Regions from separate parts of the Kitasatospora sp. NPDC098652 genome, predicted to be linked through region 3. Evidence: riboswitches for the same ligand, from Rfam matches in the RefSeq annotation. Region 3 holds a riboswitch; each other region holds the start of a gene.
The links. Region 3 has a riboswitch for cobalamin ahead of ACIQWA_RS39380 (CoA-acylating methylmalonate-semialdehyde dehydrogenase). Riboswitches for the same ligand answer to the same signal wherever they lie in the genome.
Positions count from the first base shown of each region.

Region 1: linked by a shared signal. The riboswitch ahead of ACIQWA_RS12315 (ribonucleoside-diphosphate reductase subunit alpha) and the one ahead of ACIQWA_RS39380 (CoA-acylating methylmalonate-semialdehyde dehydrogenase) in region 3 are both predicted to bind cobalamin.
Region 2: linked by a shared signal. The riboswitch ahead of ACIQWA_RS23395 (HoxN/HupN/NixA family nickel/cobalt transporter) and the one ahead of ACIQWA_RS39380 (CoA-acylating methylmalonate-semialdehyde dehydrogenase) in region 3 are both predicted to bind cobalamin.

Region 1 is NZ_JBIWAQ010000004.1:352,540-358,263, reverse strand. Features, by position in the region: gene ACIQWA_RS12320 (ribonucleotide-diphosphate reductase subunit beta) at 1-278, opposite strand, end outside; gene ACIQWA_RS12315 (ribonucleoside-diphosphate reductase subunit alpha) at 278-2,683, opposite strand; cobalamin riboswitch at 2,876-3,008, opposite strand; gene ACIQWA_RS12310 (hypothetical protein) at 3,457-4,389, shown strand; gene ACIQWA_RS12305 (glycosyl hydrolase) at 4,529-5,724, shown strand, end outside.
Region 2 is NZ_JBIWAQ010000011.1:41,527-47,250, reverse strand. Features, by position in the region: gene ACIQWA_RS23410 (regulator) at 1-1,251, shown strand, start outside; gene ACIQWA_RS23405 (hypothetical protein) at 1,443-3,005, opposite strand; gene ACIQWA_RS23400 (metalloregulator ArsR/SmtB family transcription factor) at 3,185-3,568, opposite strand; cobalamin riboswitch at 3,650-3,844, shown strand; gene ACIQWA_RS23395 (HoxN/HupN/NixA family nickel/cobalt transporter) at 3,876-5,000, shown strand; gene ACIQWA_RS23390 (EamA family transporter) at 5,010-5,724, opposite strand, start outside.
Region 3 is NZ_JBIWAQ010000040.1:20,992-26,715, reverse strand. Features, by position in the region: gene ACIQWA_RS39390 (enoyl-CoA hydratase/isomerase family protein) at 1-523, opposite strand, end outside; gene ACIQWA_RS39385 (acyl-CoA dehydrogenase family protein) at 523-1,677, opposite strand; gene ACIQWA_RS39380 (CoA-acylating methylmalonate-semialdehyde dehydrogenase) at 1,674-3,173, opposite strand; cobalamin riboswitch at 3,384-3,575, opposite strand; gene ACIQWA_RS39375 (serine hydrolase domain-containing protein) at 3,663-4,856, opposite strand; gene ACIQWA_RS39370 (type 1 glutamine amidotransferase) at 4,998-5,720, opposite strand.

The DNA of each region.
Region 1 (5,724 bases), on a different contig from region 3:
TCGGGCGAGTTGATGTGCTTGTAGAGGCTCAGCACCACGTTGTTGGCGACGATCGAGTCACCGGTCGCGAAGAACGCCACCAGGCGGCCGATCAGGTGGCGCTCGCCCTCGCTGAGCTTCGCCAGGTCGGCGACGTCGGAGTGCAGGTCCACCTCCTCGACGGTCCAGGTGTTCTTGATCGCGTCGCGGTACCGGTCGTAGAACGACGGGTAGCGCATCGGGCGCAGGGTCAGCTCGAAGCCGGGGTCGAGCAGCATCTTGCGGTCGTCGGCAGTCATTACTGGCAGGCCTCGCAGGACTCGGGGTTCTCCAGGGAGCAGGCCAGCGCGGCCTCTTCCTCGGGGGTGAGGGTCGGGGTGTTGACCGGCACGGGCGCGGCGGCACGGGCGGTGCCGGAGGCGGCCTGGGCGATCCGGGTCGCGGGGCGCGAGCGCAGGTAGTAGGTGGTCTTGAGACCGACCTTCCACGCGTAGGCGTACATCGAGCTGAGCTTGCCGATGGTCGGCGCCGCCATGAACAGGTTCAGCGACTGGCTCTGGTCCAGGTACGGCATGCGGGCCGCGGCCAGGTCGATCAGGGCGCGCTGCGGCAGCTCCCAGGCGGTGCGGTACAGCGACCGGACCTGCTCCGGCAGCCAACCCAGCTCCTGGACCGAGCCGTTGGCGTCGCGCAGGGCGTCGCGGGTCTGCTGGTCCCAGACGCCGAGCTCCTTGAGCTCGCGCACCAGGTACGGGTTGACCTGGAGGAACTCGCCGGAGAGGGTCTCGCGCTTGAACAGGTTGGACACCTGCGGCTCGATGCACTCGTAGACGCCGGCGATGGAGGCGATGGTCGCGGTCGGGGCGATCGCGAGCAGCAGCGAGTTGCGCAGGCCGGTCTCGGCGATGCGGGCACGCAGCGCCGTCCAGCGGTCGGTCCACTCCGGGGCGGCGCTCGGGAAGTGGTCGATGTGCAGCTCGCCGCGGGCGGCGCGGGTCTCGCCGTAGGCCTCGTGGCGGCCGAGCTGCTCGGCCAGGTCGGCGGAGCGCTCGTACGCGGTGAGCATGATGCGCTCGGCGATCAGCGTGGACAGGCGGGCGGCCTCGGCGGAGTCGAAGTCGATCCGCAGCTTGAAGAAGACGTCCTGGAGGCCCATCACGCCGAGGCCGACCGGGCGCCAGCGGGAGTTGGACGTACCGGCCTCGGTGGTCGGGTAGAAGTTGATGTCCACCACGCGGTCGAGGAAGGTGACGGCGGTGCGGACGGTGGCGTCGAGGCGCTCCCAGTCCATGGCGCCGAGCAGGTCGTCGGCCGTGGCACCGGGAGCCACGTGCGCGCCGAGGTTGACCGAGCCGAGGTTGCAGACGGCGGTCTCGGAGTCGTCCGTGACCTCCAGGATCTCGGTGCACAGGTTGGAGGAGTGCACCGTGCGGCCGGGCAGCGCGGTCTGGTTGGCGGCGCGGTTGGAGGCGTCCTTGAAGGTCATCCAGCCGTTGCCGGTCTGCGCGAGGGTGCGCATCATGCGGGCGTAGAGGGTCTGCGCCGGGATGGTGCGGACGGCCTTGCCGGCCAGCTCGGCCTTGCGGTAGGCCTCGTCGAACTCGGCGCCCCACAGGTCGACCAGCTCGGGGACGTCGGCGGGGGAGAACAGCGACCAGTCGGCGTTGGCGTTCACGCGGCGCATGAACTCGTCCGGGATCCAGTGGGCCAGGTTGAGGTTGTGGGTGCGGCGCGCCTCCTCACCGGTGTTGTCGCGGAGCTCCAGGAACTCCTCGATGTCGGCGTGCCAGGTCTCCAGGTACACGCAGGCCGCGCCCTTGCGGCGGCCGCCCTGGTTGACGGCGGCGACCGAGGAGTCGAGGGTGCGCAGGAACGGGACGATGCCGTTGGACTTGCCGTTGGTGCCGCGGATCAGGCTGCCGCGCGAGCGGATGCGCGAGTAGGACAGGCCGATGCCGCCGGCGTGCTTGGAGAGGCGGGCGATCTGCGCGTAGCGGTTGTAGATCGAGTCCAGGTTGTCCAGCGGCGAGTCCAGCAGGTAGCAGCTGGACATCTGCGGGTGCCGGGTGCCGGAGTTGAAGAGCGTCGGCGAGGAGGTGAGGTACTCCAGACGGCTCATCAGGCCGTACAGCTCGGACACCTCGCGCACCGACTGCTCGGAGTCGCCGACCGCCAGGCCGCAGGCGACGCGGAGCAGGAAGTGCTGCGGGGTCTCGATCACCTTGCGGGTGATCGGGTGGCGCAGCAGGTAGCGGGACTGGACGGTGCGCAGGCCGAAGTACTCGAAGCGGTCGTCGCCCTTGGTGTCGATGAGCGCGTTCAGGGCGTCGGCGTGCTTGGCGACGAAGGCCGCGGTGGTGTCGCCGATCAGGCCCTCGGCGTGGCCGACGGCGATCGAGGCGGAGAAGGAGGTCGAGCCCTGGCTGTTCGCCTCGTCGACGATCTCCAGGGCGAGCAGGCGGGCGGCCAGCTTCGAGTACTGGGGGTCCTCGGCGATCATCGACGCGGCGGCGTCCACGGCCAGCCCGCGCAGCTCGGCGAAGTCCGAGCCGGCGTGGCGGCCGCGCAGCGCGGCGGCGGCGACATGGCCGGGGTCGACCTCGGTGAGGTCGGCGCTGCGGTCGGTGAGCAGCCGCAGGAGAGCACCGCCGGGGTCGGAGACCGTCGGGTCGGTGAAGGCGGTACCGGAGCCCTGGGCGGGCAGGGTGACTGAGGCAGCGGTGGTCAAGGCGCTCTCTCCTGGCGGCGATCGTGCGGCGGTGATCGGGGTCACCCGGGCCGATCTGGGCAGGGGAGCACGGCGCGGACGCAGGAGCGCCGCGCGAGGTGTCTCCCCGGCCCGCCCGCGAGGCCCGGAGGGGTGGTGCTGGGTGCCGGCGCGGCCTCTGCGGGAGGGCCGTGGCGCACGCTGTTCGGCAGGTACTCGGACTCGCGGTACGGCTGCTGGAGCCGCCCGCACACCGCTGCGGGGCAGTCCCGGATTCCCACCGGGTTCCCCTGCATCGACAGCAGAAGCGAGCATACATGTAGTGGTGTCTCCTCGATGCGACACCACATGTAGTGCGGCGTGGTGTGTTGTCGCGATGACGGGTTGTGCCCGGGCCGGTGGCGGTTCGTGGTCGTCCGAGGCCCGGAAGCACGCTCCGGACGTGTCGCGGCCGCCCGCCGGACGCCTCGGATCCGGGCGTCGGACACCCGGGGCCGGCGCGCCGGGCGTCCGGGTTTCGATACGGAACGGTCACCGGGCCGAGGGACGGTGAGGGTGATGCCCTACGATCTGGGCGCATGAGCGACGGAACTGGTGTACCTGGGCACGGGCCGCAGGGGACGCCTCCCGCCGGGTCGGGGGGCGCACAGAATCAGCAGCCGGTGGGGCCGGGTCCGGTGCCGCCGCCGGGCGGTGGTTTCGGCCCGCCGCCGGCCTCGTACGGACCGGTGGCGCCGGCCGCGCAGCCGTTCTCCCAGCCCGTCCCGCCGGTGCCCCAGCCGGTTCAGCCGCCGGCTCCGCAGCCGCAGTGGCAGCAGCCTCCGCAGCAGTCGGGTCCTCCGCAGCAGCCGGTCGCGCCTCAGCAGCCGGTCCCGCCGCAGCGCGTCGAGCCGGACTGGGCGGCGCTGGCGGACCGCAACGAGGCCGAGAGCAGGCGCAAGCGCCGGGTGAAGATCATCGGCAGCGCGGTGGCCGTCGTCCTGGTGGGCGGTCTGGTCGCGGGCGGAGTGCTGCTGTTCGGGAAGAAGGACGACCCGGCCAAGCCCGGCGGCGGTGCGGTCGCGACCGCGCCCGCCTCGGTCAAGCCGACCCCCGGCCCGTCGAACGGCGGCGCGACCCCGGGCGGGCAGCCGGACGACCCGTCGAAGCCGATCTGGGAGGCCGCCACCGACCCGGCGCCGCAGGATGCGGGGGCACTGTTCTCCGCGCTGCAGGTGACGGTCAACGGCGTGTCCTGGAACCGGACCGTGGTCTCGCTGGACCAGCCCTGCTGGGACGGCAACTCCACCACCGGCGGGCTCGGCAAGGTCCTCGGGGACCAGGGCTGCCAGAAGGTGCTCCGGGCGACGTACGTCTCCGGCGACAGCGCGGTGACCGTCGGCGTCGCGGTCTTCGACCACAAGATCCAGGCCGAGACGGCGATCAAGAACTACACCGGGCAGCTCAAGGGCCTGCCCGCGCCGGGCGCCCCGGCGTTCTGTGCCAACCCCGGCTGCACCGGCACGCACAGCAGCCTGGGCCGGTACGCCTACTTCACCGTCGAGGGCTCGGCGAAGGGCGGCAACGCCCCTGATGCCACCGCGACCGCGGCGGCCTCCGGGTTCGCCGAGCACGTGAAGGCCCAGCTGCTCCAGCGGGCCAAGGCGGCGGGCTCGGCCACGCCGGGTTCGCAGGGCACGCCGACGGCCGCCGCGACCGGCTGACCCGCTGTGACACCCCGGTCCCGGCGGACCTGTGCGCCGGGACCGGGGGAGTGTGGCAGGCTCTCGTCGGAGTCATTCGTACGCGTGTTCCGGTTGCGTCCGTGGGGGTCGGCGCCGGCGAGAAACCGGAGGAGCGGTCGTGGCCCTGCCCAGAGCCCTGCGCGGTAAGCCGGCCGTCCTGGCCGCAGCCGGCGTCGTGGTCGCCGCCGGCAGTCTCGTGCTGCTGGACCGCGACGACCGGACCGAGGTCGGACTGCCCATTCGGGTGCCGGTGTCGGTCGGCGCCCCCGGCCGGACCCTGCCGCCGGACGTGGGCCGGGACCTGCTGGCCCGGGATCCGCAGGCCTCGCCGAACGCCCGCGCCGTCCAGCAGTTCCTCGCGGACCTGGAGGCCCAGGCCCGCACCGGGCACAGCGGCGGCACGGTGATCGGCCAGCACGTCGAGGCGCACAACGAGCGCAACAACCCCGAGTACGGCGACTATCGGGGCACCAAGCAGGTCGGTTACTACTACAAGAAGGCCGCCGACATCACCGGCCGGCTGCCCGGCTTCATGGAGACCGACCTCGGCCCCGGCTACGGCCAGAACGCCTGGGGCGTCGGCAACCCGCGTTCCTACTCGGCCGGCCGCTGGCCCACCTGCCGCGCCGGCTGGCAGTACACCGACGACGCCGTCGACCTGATGACCGCCGTCTGGTCCGGCCACCCGCGCGCCGACGACGGCACCTACGACGGCTCCGGTGTCCAGCAGAACTGCGACGGCAGCACCACCGCACTGCCGGACAACGGCGGGGCCCCGGCCGGGATCGTCGGCATGTCCTTCCACGAGCCCTACCCCGGGTCCGGCGTCAAGTCCTTCGACCGGGTGCTCTGTTCGAACTCCCCGGCGGCCAAGGACCCGGGCTGGTTCGGCCGGGTCGTGGACGCCGGGGGCGACACCCCCGAGTACCGCGCACTGATCACCGACCTGTCCTACCTGGCCGACCACCTGGAGTACCTGGCCGCCCACGACGTGCCGGTGCTGCTGCGCCCCTACCACGAGATGAACGTCCAGGACTGTGCCAGCCGGTTCTGGTGGGCGGGCCAGAAGCCGGCCGACTACCAGGCGCTGTGGCGGATCACCTACAAGTACCTGGTGGAGACCAGGGGCCTGCACAACCTGCTGTTCGTCTGGACGCCGGTGTCCTGGGACGGCGCCCCGGGCGTGGACCCGTGGGACTACTACCCGGGCTCCCAGTACGTCGACGTGGTGGGGGTGGACGACTACAGCGGCAGCCCGGCGCACCCGATCGGCACCGGCGAGGTGTGGACCAAGCGCTACTACGACGGGCTCGC
Region 2 (5,724 bases), on a different contig from region 3:
ATCGACCAGGCTCTGGCCGAACTCTCGGACCCGGCGCACCGGTTGGTGTCGCTGGACAACGAGGAGGGCGGGATCGACAGGATGCTCGACCCGGTGGTCCGGCGACTCTCCCCGCACGCCAAGGCGCTCTACCACCTGGTGGGCGTCAACCCGGGGCCGTTCGTTTCGGCGGAGTTGGCCGAGGCGGCCGGGATCGACCGGGCTTCGGAAGGGTTGCGTGAGCTGCGTTCCGCGCACCTGCTGGACGATGTCGTCGACGACGGCCCGGGACGGCGCTTCCGCGCTCACGACCTGGTCCGGCTGCACGCGCGTGGGTGCGCCCGCGAGCTGCCCGAGCGCCTCGACCTGCTGGCCCGGACCGTCGGGTACTTCCGTGGCCGGGCCGCGCTGGCGGACACCCTGGTGCTCGGGGACCGTTTCCGGCTCCAGGAGCGCAGCGGTGAGGGGCTGCCCGGGTTCACCGACAAGAAGAGCGCGCTCGGGTGGCTGCGGGCCGAGCGGGCCGATCTGCGGGAGGTCGTCCGTGCGGCGGCGGAGCAGGGTTGGCACGGCGAGGTCTGGCGGCTGTGCGAGTCGCTCTGGGCCCTCTACCACAGCGACAAGAACTACGGGGACTGGATCGAGACCCACCGGCTCGGCGTGGAGTCGGCGCAGTGGGACAACCGCCCGGACGCGGTGATCCGCATGCGCAACCAACTCGCGCGGGCGCATTACGAGTTGAAGGAGTACCCGCTGGCCGTCGAGCAGGTCGCGATGGCGTCGGAGATCCTGCCGCTCGTCGACGAGCCGCGGCTGAGCGGCGTGCTGTACGAGACCGACGGTCTGCTCTGTCTGGCCGACGGGCGTCCGGAGCGTGCGGTGGAGCGGTTCGTCCTGGCCAGGGAGGCCAACGAGGGCGATCCGCACGGCGAGGTCGTGCAGGACTACAACATCGCCCAGGCCCTGATCGCGGCCGGGCGGGCGGCCGAGGCGATCGGTGTGCTGGACGGGGCGGCGGCGACCGCCGAGCGCACCGACGACGAGCCGATGCTGATGCGGCTGCCGCTGGTGCGGGCCCGTGCGTACCGCGGCCTGGGGGACCTGGAGTCGGCCGTCCGGTGCGCGGAGGAGTGCGTGCGACGGGCGGCGGAGCTCGGCCAGCTCGCCAAGGAGCGGGAGGCGCACCGACTGCTGCTCTCGCTCGCGGAGGAGCTCGGGGACGCCACGCTCGCGGCGCGCAGCCGGGCTTGGTTGGGAGAGCCGGAGGCCTAGGGCGTGTCTGACAATTCCCGCCGGGCGCGCGACGCCGGGGCACGCACCTCGCCGCGTTGTCGTCAGTCGCCGATGCTCCGCATGGACTCCCTCCTCCGCCTTGCGATGCACGCACCCCAACGCCGCGCGCTGATCCGACGCGAATTGTCAGACACGCCCTAGGCGGGCCGTGCCGGGAAGGGCACCTGGGTCTAGGCCGGCCGTGCTGTGAAGGCCACCCGGGTCAGGTGGGTTCCGGTGCGGATGGTGAGGCCGTGGTCGGGCAGCAGGGCCGGCTCGCCGCCGTCGGCGAGCCACAGGACGAGCGCGGAGCCCAGCAGGAGCGGGTCCAGGAGCGGTTCGGTGGTGCCCCAGGCTTCCTCGGCCTGTGCCTCCAGGAGCAGGCCGTCGGGCAGCCGGACCAGATGGCGGGCCTCACCGAGGGCGGCCACCAGCACGCCGGCGCTCGGCCAGTCGGCCGAGGCCTCGGCGAGCCAGTGCTCGGCGGGCCGTTCGGCCCGGATCGTGGTGCGGGCCAGGACCTCCGCCGTGAACTTCAGTTCTCGGACGGGTTCCTCGGTGCTCGCGACGTGGAAGCCACGGGGGCGGTGGTGCTCGGGGACGACGATCGGGAACCGGCGGAGGCTGACCTCGCTGCCCCGGCATTCGCCCTCGACGTCGTAGGCCGTCGGCGACTCGGCGGGTAGCGGGACGGGTGCCGGGTAGGGCGGCAGGTCCGGGGCCTTGGCCGGCCGGTCGACGGCCGGCAGGAAGTCGTGCAGCAGGGTGGCCAGGAGCTCGCCGGAACGACCGCGTCGGCCGAGCGAGCGGTCGGTGATCGACTGCAGTGAGGCCGGATCGTGTTTCGCCATGGCCTGTTCGATCTGGGCCAGCAGGTCGCTGTGCGGATCGAGCGCGGGTGCGGCCTGGCCGAAGGCGTAGGTGGGGGACCGCGGGTCGAGTTCGGCGGCGCCGCTGGTGACGAGCAGGGTCGGGTGCCGCAGGGCCGCACCGTAGAAGGAGACCGAGCCGTGGTCGCCGATCAGGCAGTCGGCGGCGACGACGGTGGCCTGCCAGCCCTGGTGCGGTGGGATGAGCCGCAGGCCGGAGCGGGTGGCGGCGGCGAGGATCGCCTCCGGGTCGTGCTTGGCCCAGATGTTGGGGTGCAGGATCACCGCCACGGTGTACTCGTCGGCCGGGAGCTGGGCGATGAGCGAGGACGGGAGGTCGAGGGCGTGGGCGAATAACGAGTGTTCGCTCCAGGTGGAGTTGACCACGACCAGGCGCCGTCCGTCGACGGCGCCGAGCGCTGCGCGGTAGCGGTCCCGGGAGTCCGCGCTGTGCTGCATCCGGTCGTGGCAGAGGTCGCCGACCTCCCGGGCGCGGGGGAGGGCCTCGGGGCACCAGTCCGCCAGCCGGCCGAACTGTTCGGAGTGGGTGAGGCCGACGACGCTGGGGAACACCCGCCGCCGGTAGGTGAGTTCCCGCCGGGAGAGGCCGGCGGCGCTGACCGGGTCGCCGGTGGACTCGGTGACCAGCCGGTTGTACCCGGCGCCGTGCGGGAGGACGACGAGCGGCGCGTGCAGCCGGTGCATGGAGGCGTGGACGGCGCAGGCGACGGCAAGGTCGAACTCGTACCGGACGGCCTCCTTCCAGGGCAGCACGGTGATGTTGCCGGGCAGGGTGCGGAGGTAGTCGTCGAGTCCGGTGGCGAACTCCGAGCCGGGGTTGACGGTGATGTAGAACCTGATGCCGTCCTGACCACGCAGCAGCATGAGCACGTCGAGAACCCGGGTGGCCGAGGTGAGCGTGCGGGCGACGGCGAGGACGCGCGCCGTGACCGGTCGGGAATCCCAGCGTGAGTCGTCGGGCCAAGGCCGAGGCCGGAGGCGAATCAGCACACGAAGATCGTACTCATCCCCCCGCGCCCCCGGCGTGGTTTGCCGAGTGTCGGTCAGCCCGCCGCCGCGGCGGGCTCCTCGTGGTCGGCGGCGGCGCATTCGTCGAGGAGGGGGCGCATGGCGTCGTCCACGAGCCGGTAGCGCACCACGCGTCCGTCCTTGTCTCCGGTGACCACTCCCGCCGTGCGGAGCAGCCGCAGGGCCTGGGAGACGGCCGGGTCGCGCATGCCGGTGGCGACCGCCAGGTCGCTGACGGCGAGCGGCCCGGCCCGGTGGAGGGCGAGCAGCAGGGCGAGCCGGCCGGGGTCGGCGAGCAGGGAGAACCGCTCGGCCCAGGACCGGACGTGCTCGGTGTCACCGATGGCGGCGATGGCTTCGCAGACCCGGTGTCCGTCGATGGTGCGGTGGCCCGCGCGGTCGGCCGGTACGAGATGCATGCGGACATTCTGGCAGCTCACGACCTGTGATCCTGGACACCTGCACAGGTGCGCAACCTTGCGAGGGTGCGGTCCTGCCCCTACGGTGTTCCCCGCCGTGGTGCTCGGGAATACCGGTGACGGACCTTCGACAGGTCCTGCTCCGGAGCGGCCCTCGCCACTGTGATCGGGGGAGAGAAGTCCGGACCCACATGCCACTGGGCGCTTCGTGCGCCTGGGAAGGCGGGTCCGGAAGCCCCGTAAGCCAGGAGACCGGCCACGGCATCTCACGAAGTCATTCCACGAGGTGCTGGAGCGTGATCCGAAGATGACCCTGCCCGAAACCGCCGCGCCCGCCGAGGCGGACCCCGCCCCCTCCGTACTGCCCACCTTCCGGTGGAAGCGCGAGGACACCGTCCGTACCGCCGGGCTGATGGGGGTGATCCTGGCCATGCACGTGGTGGCCTTCGGGACCCTCATCTTCCTGGTCGCGCCGCACAACTACGCCGTCGGCACCCAGGTCTTCGGGGTGGGCCTGGGCATCACCGCCTACACCCTCGGCATGCGGCACGCCTTCGACGCCGACCACATCGCGGTGATCGACAACACCACCCGCAAGCTGATGGCGGACGGCAAGCGGCCGGTCTCGGTCGGGTTCTGGTTCGCCCTCGGCCACTCCTCGATGGTGGTCATCATGGCCGCCCTGGTGGCGGGCGGTGCCCAGCTGGCGAACACCCTGATGGACGACGACTCGGCCACCCACAAGTGGCTCGGGGTGGTCGGCACCACGGCCTCCGGCGCCTTCCTCTACCTGATCGGCGCGCTCAACCTGGCGGCGCTGCTCGGCATCCTCAAGGTGTTCCGCTCGATGCGGGCCGGGCAGTTCGACGAGTCGGAGCTGGAGGCGCACCTCGACTCGCGCGGCTTCATGGCCCGGATCCTGAACCGGGCTACCCGCTCGATCACCCGGCCCGGGCAGATGTTCCCGGTCGGCATGGTGCTGGGCCTGGGCTTCGACACCGCGACCGAGGTCACCCTGATGGTGATGGCCGGTTCGGGCGCGGCGGCCGGGCTGCCCTGGTACGCGATCGTCTGCCTGCCGCTGCTGTTCGCGGCCGGGATGAGCCTGTTCGACACCCTGGACGGGACGTTCATGAACTTCGCGTACCAGTGGGCCTTCTCCAACCCGGTGCGCAAGGTGTACTACAACCTGACCATCACCGGGCTGTCGATCGCGGTGGCCTTCATCATCGGCACCATCGAACTGGTCGGCGTGCTGCACGAGAAGCTCGACCTGACCGACCCGGTGACCGGGTTCATCGCGGACATCTCGCTGGACAACGTCGGCTACGCGATCGCCGGGCTGTTCGTGGTGGTGTGGGCGATCGCCATCGGGTACTGGAAGCTGGCGGGCGTCGAGAAGCGCTGGACTCCCGCGCAGCAGCAGCAGTAGCGGTCGGGGTCACGCTGCCGCGAGCAGCAGCGTGCCCGCCACGGCGAGCCCGGCGCCGACCACCTGGACCGGGCGCAGCCGCTCCTTCAACACCCCGCGCGCCAGCAGCGCGGTGACCACCGGGTAGAGCGAGGCCAGTACGGCGGCCACCGCCGCCGAGCCGCCGTGCGAGGCCGTCGCGTAGGCGGCGTTGCCGGCCACGTCGAGCAGCCCCACGGCGGTGAGCAGCGGCAGCCGGGCGCGCAGCCCGGGCAGCAGTCCGCCGCCGGCGGTGCCACGCAGCGAGTACACGCCACGCAGCGAGTACAGCAGCGCGGCGCCGCCGACCGCGATGTTGACCAGCCGCTGGACGCACAGCACCAGCAGCAGCCCGCCGCCGGCCGAGGCCTGGGCGAGCAGGGACATGTTGGCGCCGAAGCCGAAGGCGGCGGCCAGGGTGAGCAGCAGGGCGGTACGGGCGGCGGCCGGTCCGCCGCGTTCGGGCCCGCCGGCCAGCACCACGCCGGCCACCGCCACCGCGATCCCGGCCAGCTGCGCCGGGCCGGGCCGCTCGCCGAGCGCGAGCCCGAGGCCGACCGGGACGGCGACGCCCACGGTGGCCAGCGGGGAGACCACGCCCATCGGGCCGAGGGCGAGCGCCCGGTAGAAGGCGAGCATCGCGAACGGGCCGATCACCCCGGCGGCGACGGCGTACCAGAGGGCCGGGGAGGCGTCGGCCCAGCCG
Region 3 (5,724 bases):
CGACCGAACCCGCGGTCAGGGCGAGGTGGGTACCCAGCTCGCCCGGGGCGAGGGCGAGCAGGTAGGTGCCGCCCACGTCGGGCACGAAGCCGATCCCCGTCTCCGGCATGGCCACCCGGGTGGTCTCGGTGACGATCCGGACGCTGCCGTGGGCGGAGACCCCGACCCCGCCGCCCATCACGATGCCGCTCATGACGGCGACGTAGGGCTTGGAGTACCGGGCGATCCGGGCGTTGAGGCGGTACTCGTCGCGCCAGAACTCCTCGACGGCGCCTTGGTCGCCGCCGGTGGCGGCGCGGTGGATGGCGACGATGTCGCCGCCGGCGCAGAAGGCCCGGTCGCCGGCGCCGGTGACGACGACGGTGTCGACCCGCTCGTCCTGCTCCCACGCGTCCAGGGCCTGCGAGACCGTCCGCACCATGCCGTGGGTGAGGGCGTTCAGGGCGGCGGGCCGGTTGAGGACGATCAGCCCGGCCCGGCCCTCCCGCTGGACGAGGACCTCCTCGGTGTCGTTCCCGGTCATCAGGCGGCCCCGGTCAGGCCGCGGGCGACGATGACGCGCATGATCTCGTTGGTCCCTTCCAGGATCTGGTGCACCCGCAGGTCGCGGACGATCTTCTCGATGCCGTACTCGGCGAGGTAGCCGTAGCCGCCGTGCAGTTGGAGCGCCTGGTTGGCGACCTCGAAGCCGGTGTCGGTGGCGTGCCGCTTGGCCATCGCGCACAGCTGCGGTGCCCGCCGGTCGCCCCGGTCCAGGGCGGTCGCCGCGCGCCACACCAGCGCCCTCGCAGCCTCCAACTCCGTCGCCATGTCGGCGAGTCGGAACTGCAGTGCCTGGGCGTGCAGCAGTCGGGCCCCGAACGCCTCACGGTCGGCGAGATGGGCCACCGCACGTTCCAAGGCACTCTGGGCGCCGCCCAGCGAGCAGGCCGCGATCCCCAGCCGGCCGCCGTTGAGGCCGGCCATGGCGATGCGGAAACCCTCGCCCTCCGCCCCGAGCAGGCGGTCGGCGGGCAGCCGGACGCCGTCCAGCAGCACCTGCCGGGTCGGCTGGGCGTTCCAGCCCATCTTGTGCTCGTTCGGACCGAAGGACAGCCCCCGGTCGTCCCGGTCCACGAGGAACGCGGAGACGCCGCCCGGCCCCGGGCCGCCGGTGCGCGCCATCACCACGTACACCTGGGACGTTCCTGCCCCGGAGATGAACTGCTTGACGCCGTCCAGCACCCACTGGTCGCCGGCGCGCACGGCCCGGGTGGTGAGCGCGGCGGCGTCGGAGCCGGCGCCGGGCTCGGTGAGGCAGTAACTGCCCAACTGCTCGGCCGTGCAGAGCGCCGGCAGCCAGCGGGCACGCTGCGCCTCGGTCCCGTAGCGGTCCACCATCCAGCCGACCATGTTGTGGATGGACAGGTAGGCGGCGATCGACGGGCAGCCGGTCGCGAGCGCCTCGAAGGCGACCACCCCGTCCAGTCGGGAGAGTTCCGATCCGCCGACGTCCTCGCGCACGTACACACCGGCCAGGCCCACGTCCGCCGCCTTGCGCAGCACGTCGACCGGGAAGTGCTCGTCCCGGTCCCATGCCACCGCGTGCGGGGCGAGGTGCTCGTCGGCGAAGGCCCGGGTCGCCTCCGCGATGGCGCGCTGGTCGGCCGTCAGGTCACTTGCGTGCACCGTACTCATCCCATCGTCGGCATGGTGAAGCTCGCACCCTCCTTGACCCCGGAGGGCCAGCGCGAGGTGACGGTGCGGGTGCGGGTGTAGAAGCGGATCGAGTCCGGGCCGTGCTGGTTGAGGTCGCCGAAGCCGGAGCGCTTCCAGCCGCCGAAGGTGTGGTACGCGATCGGCACCGGGATCGGCACGTTGACCCCGACCATGCCGGTGTTCACCCGGCGGGCGAAGTCCCGGGCGGTGTCGCCGTCCCGGGTGTAGATGGCCACGCCGTTGCCGAACTCGTGCTCGCTCGGCAGCCGCAGCGCCTCCTCGTAGTCAGCGGCGCGGACCACGGTCAGGACCGGGCCGAAGATCTCCTCCCGGTAGATCCGCATGCCGGGGGTGACCCGGTCGAACAGCGAGGCGCCGAGGAAGTAGCCGTCCTCGTGGCCGGGAAGGCGGAAGTCCCTTCCATCCACGACGAGTTCGGCTCCCTCCCGGACTCCGAGATCCAGGTAGCCGCGGACCCGCGCCAGGGCGTCGCGGCCGACCAGCGGACCGAAGTCGGCCGCCGGGTCGTCCGAGCGGCCGACCTTCAAGGCGGCGATCCGCTCGACCAGCTTCGCCACCAGCGCGTCCGCGGTCTCCTCCCCGACCGGGACGGCGACCGAGATCGCCATGCAGCGTTCGCCGGCCGAGCCGTAGCCGGCGCCGACGAGGGCGTCGGCGGCCTGGTCGAGATCGGCATCCGGCATCACGATCATGTGGTTCTTCGCACCGCCGAAGCACTGGGCGCGCTTGCCGTGCGCTGCCGCGGTCGCGTAGACGTACTGGGCGATCGGGGTCGAGCCGACGAAGCCGAGCGCCTCGACCCGGGGGTCCTCCAGCAGCGTGCCCACGGCCTCCTTGTCGCCGTTGACGACGTTGAGCACGCCCGGGGGAAGCCCCGCTTCGAGGAAGAGCTCGGCCAGGCGCAGCGGCACCGAGGGGTCGCGCTCGGAGGGCTTGAGGACGAAGGCGTTGCCGCAGGCCAGCGCGGGCGCGGCCTTCCAGAGCGGGATCATCGCCGGGAAGTTGAACGGCGTGATGCCCGCGACCACGCCGAGTGGCTGGCGCATCGAGTAGACGTCGATGCCGGTGCCGGCGTTGTCGCTGAACTCGCCCTTCAACAGGTGCGGGATCCCGGCGGCGAACTCCACCACCTCCAGGCCGCGCTGGATGTCGCCGTGGGCGTCGGCCACGGTCTTGCCGTGCTCGGCGGAGAGCAGCCGGGCCAGGTCCTCCTTCTCCTGCTCGACCAGGTGCAGGAAGCGCAGCAGCACCCGCGCCCGCCGCTGCGGGTTCCAGGCGGCCCACTCGGGCTGGGCCTGCGCGGCGTCGGCGATCACCGCCTCGACCTCGGCCCGGTCGGCCAGCGGCACCCGGGCCTGCACCCGGCCGGTGTTGGGGTCGTACACGTCGCCGAACCGGCCGGACGTCCCGGCGACGCGCTTGCCGCCGACGAAATGGGTCAGTTCACGGACCATCGGTTCCTTCTCTCATCGTGGATGGGGAGAGGAGGAATGGAGAGACCGCCGCCACCGTCCGGGCGCACGGTCGTGCGCGCCTACGGCGGTCCGGCGATTGACGTCAGCGTCGGGGGAGCAGGTGTGCCCCGACGGTCAGCACGGCAGGGCAAGGGGCAGCGGAACGGGAAGGGCAGCCCGGAGTCATGCGTGTCGTCTCCATCCTCGTGGAAAACACGGACCACCCGCGGCCGGTATCCTGACTCCCGGATCCACGCCCGCCCCCAGGCCTTCCCGGCTGGCTGCCAGTGGCCGTCATCCACGAGGACGAACTCCCCGGTCACAGTGGCGGGACCGTGCCGGACTCACACCGGCTTCCCTGACACCGCGGACCTGCCATCGACCATATAGTCGGACGTCCTAGTAAGTCCAGAGGCCCGGGGCCCGAGGCGCGAGGCCTGCGGCGCGCCCTGCTGTCGTGACCTCCCCCGCGTCCCCCCGGGTCGCGTGTCAGGCCTGGTCGGAGGCGTCACCGTAGACGTTGTCGGGGCTGACCACCCGGGTGATGGCCCGGCCGAGCAGGGTGCTGGGGTTCTCGCCGTTCGAGGGGATGTCCGTGTTGAGCAGGATCACCATCGTCGCCTTCTGGGCGGGCAGGTAGACCGTCAGGCTCTGGTAGCCGGGCAGGGAGCCCGCGTGGCCGATCCACCCGTGGTTGATGTCGATGCCCAGCCCGTAGGCGTCGCCCGGCGCGCCGGTGGGCTGCGCGTCGAGGCGCTCCGCCTGGGTCTTCGGGGACAGTAGGCCGCCGGTCGCGACGTTCTCCGCCCAGGAGCGCATGTCGTCGAGGTCCGAGATCATCGCGCCGGCTGCCCAGCCCCAGCTCGGGTTGAAGTCCGTGGCGTCCGCCACCGTGCCGTCCGGCGTCATGTCGGTGTAGCCGTGGGCGTGCGGCAGCGGGAACTCCGCCGCCACCGGCAGGAAGGTGTGGTCCAGACCGCTCGGCCGCGTGATCAGGTCCCGGATCACGTCCCGCAAGGGGCGGTGGGTGACCTTCTCGACGACCAGGCCGAGCAGCACGGTGTTGGTGTTGGAGTAGTCGAACTGCGTGCCGGGCGGGAACTGGTTGGGATGCTCGAAAGCGATGTCGAGCAGCTCGTTCGGCGACCACTGGCGATGCGGCTCGGTCGTCAGCAGGTGCTGGAAACCCGCGTCCTTGCTGTAGGCGAACAGGCCGCTGCGCATGTCCGCGAGCTGACGCAGCGTGATGTGCTCTCCGTCGGGCACCCCGTCGACGTACCCGGAGATCGGGTCGTCCAGGCCGACCTCGCCGCGGTCGACGAGCTGGAGCAGCGCGGTGACGGTGAAGGTCTTGGTCTCGCTGCCGATCCGCATGTTGAGGTCGGTTCGCATCGGGGCGCAGTCGCTCGTGTCCGCGACGCCGAAGGCCCGTACGTAGCGCGGCTGTCCGGGCTTCCAGACGCCCACGATCACGCCGGGGACACCGGCGTCGGCGGCCGTCTGCCGGATCACCCGGTCCAGCTTCGCCGCGGTCGCTTCCCAGGACTGCGACGCGGCGGCCGGTTCCCTGGGGACCGGTACGGCCGCCGCGGGCGCGGCGATCGCGGGCAGGGAGGCTGCCAGGCAGGCAGAGATGGTCGTCACGGTGCGCAGCAGGGCAGATCGGCCCGTTCGGATAGGCATACGCCCCTGGATAGGTCGTTCCAGGCTTCTGCCCGCGGCACCGCACCGGCCCCCTGCGGACATTCATCCGAATGCCGTCGGGATCCCCGTGCATCGGGATCGCGGTGCGTCGGGATCGCCGTGCAGCGGACCCCGACGGTGTCAGCGCGTGATGCGGTCGATCACCAAGCGCTCGAAGAGGTCCTCGGGCAGTTCGTCCTGGTACTGCTCGACCGAGCGATGCGCCGCGGCCGGGTCGCCGTGCCAGCGGCTGATGACGTCCTCGTTGAAGTCGATCAGCCGACGCACGTCGTCCGGGGTCAGCTCGGGGTGGAACTGGCATCCGAAGACCCGCTCGCCGTAGCTCAGCGCCTGGACGGAGGTGTGCTCGTTGCGGTACTCGATCCGCACGCCGTGCACTTCCTCGATCTGCGGACTGATCGCCTGGTAGTGGAACGACGGCACGACGCCGACGCCCCGGCGGTCGCCGACCCGGTTCACCTCGGTCAGGCCGACCTCGATGCCCGAGGTGTCGATGATCGAACCCGGACGCAACGCCTCGGCGATCAGCTGCGAGCCCAGGCACACGCCGACCACCGCGGGGCCGGTGTCGCCGTCACGCCCGTTCGCGTCGGCGACGAGTTCCCCCATCAGCTTGACGGTCGCGCGCATCCACGCGGCGTCGGAGTGCACCGAGGTCTGGCCTCCGGTGAACACGTACGCCAAGGCCGGCTGTTGCCGTCGCGCGGTCAGCTCGGCCGCCTCGGTCACCAGGTCCAGGCGGCCGCAGCTCAGGCCGGCCCGGGTCAGCCGCTGCTCGATCCGGTCGGCGTAGTCGAGACCGTCGTAGATCAGCCCGTCCGCGACGCAGATCTGCACGTCCACCGGC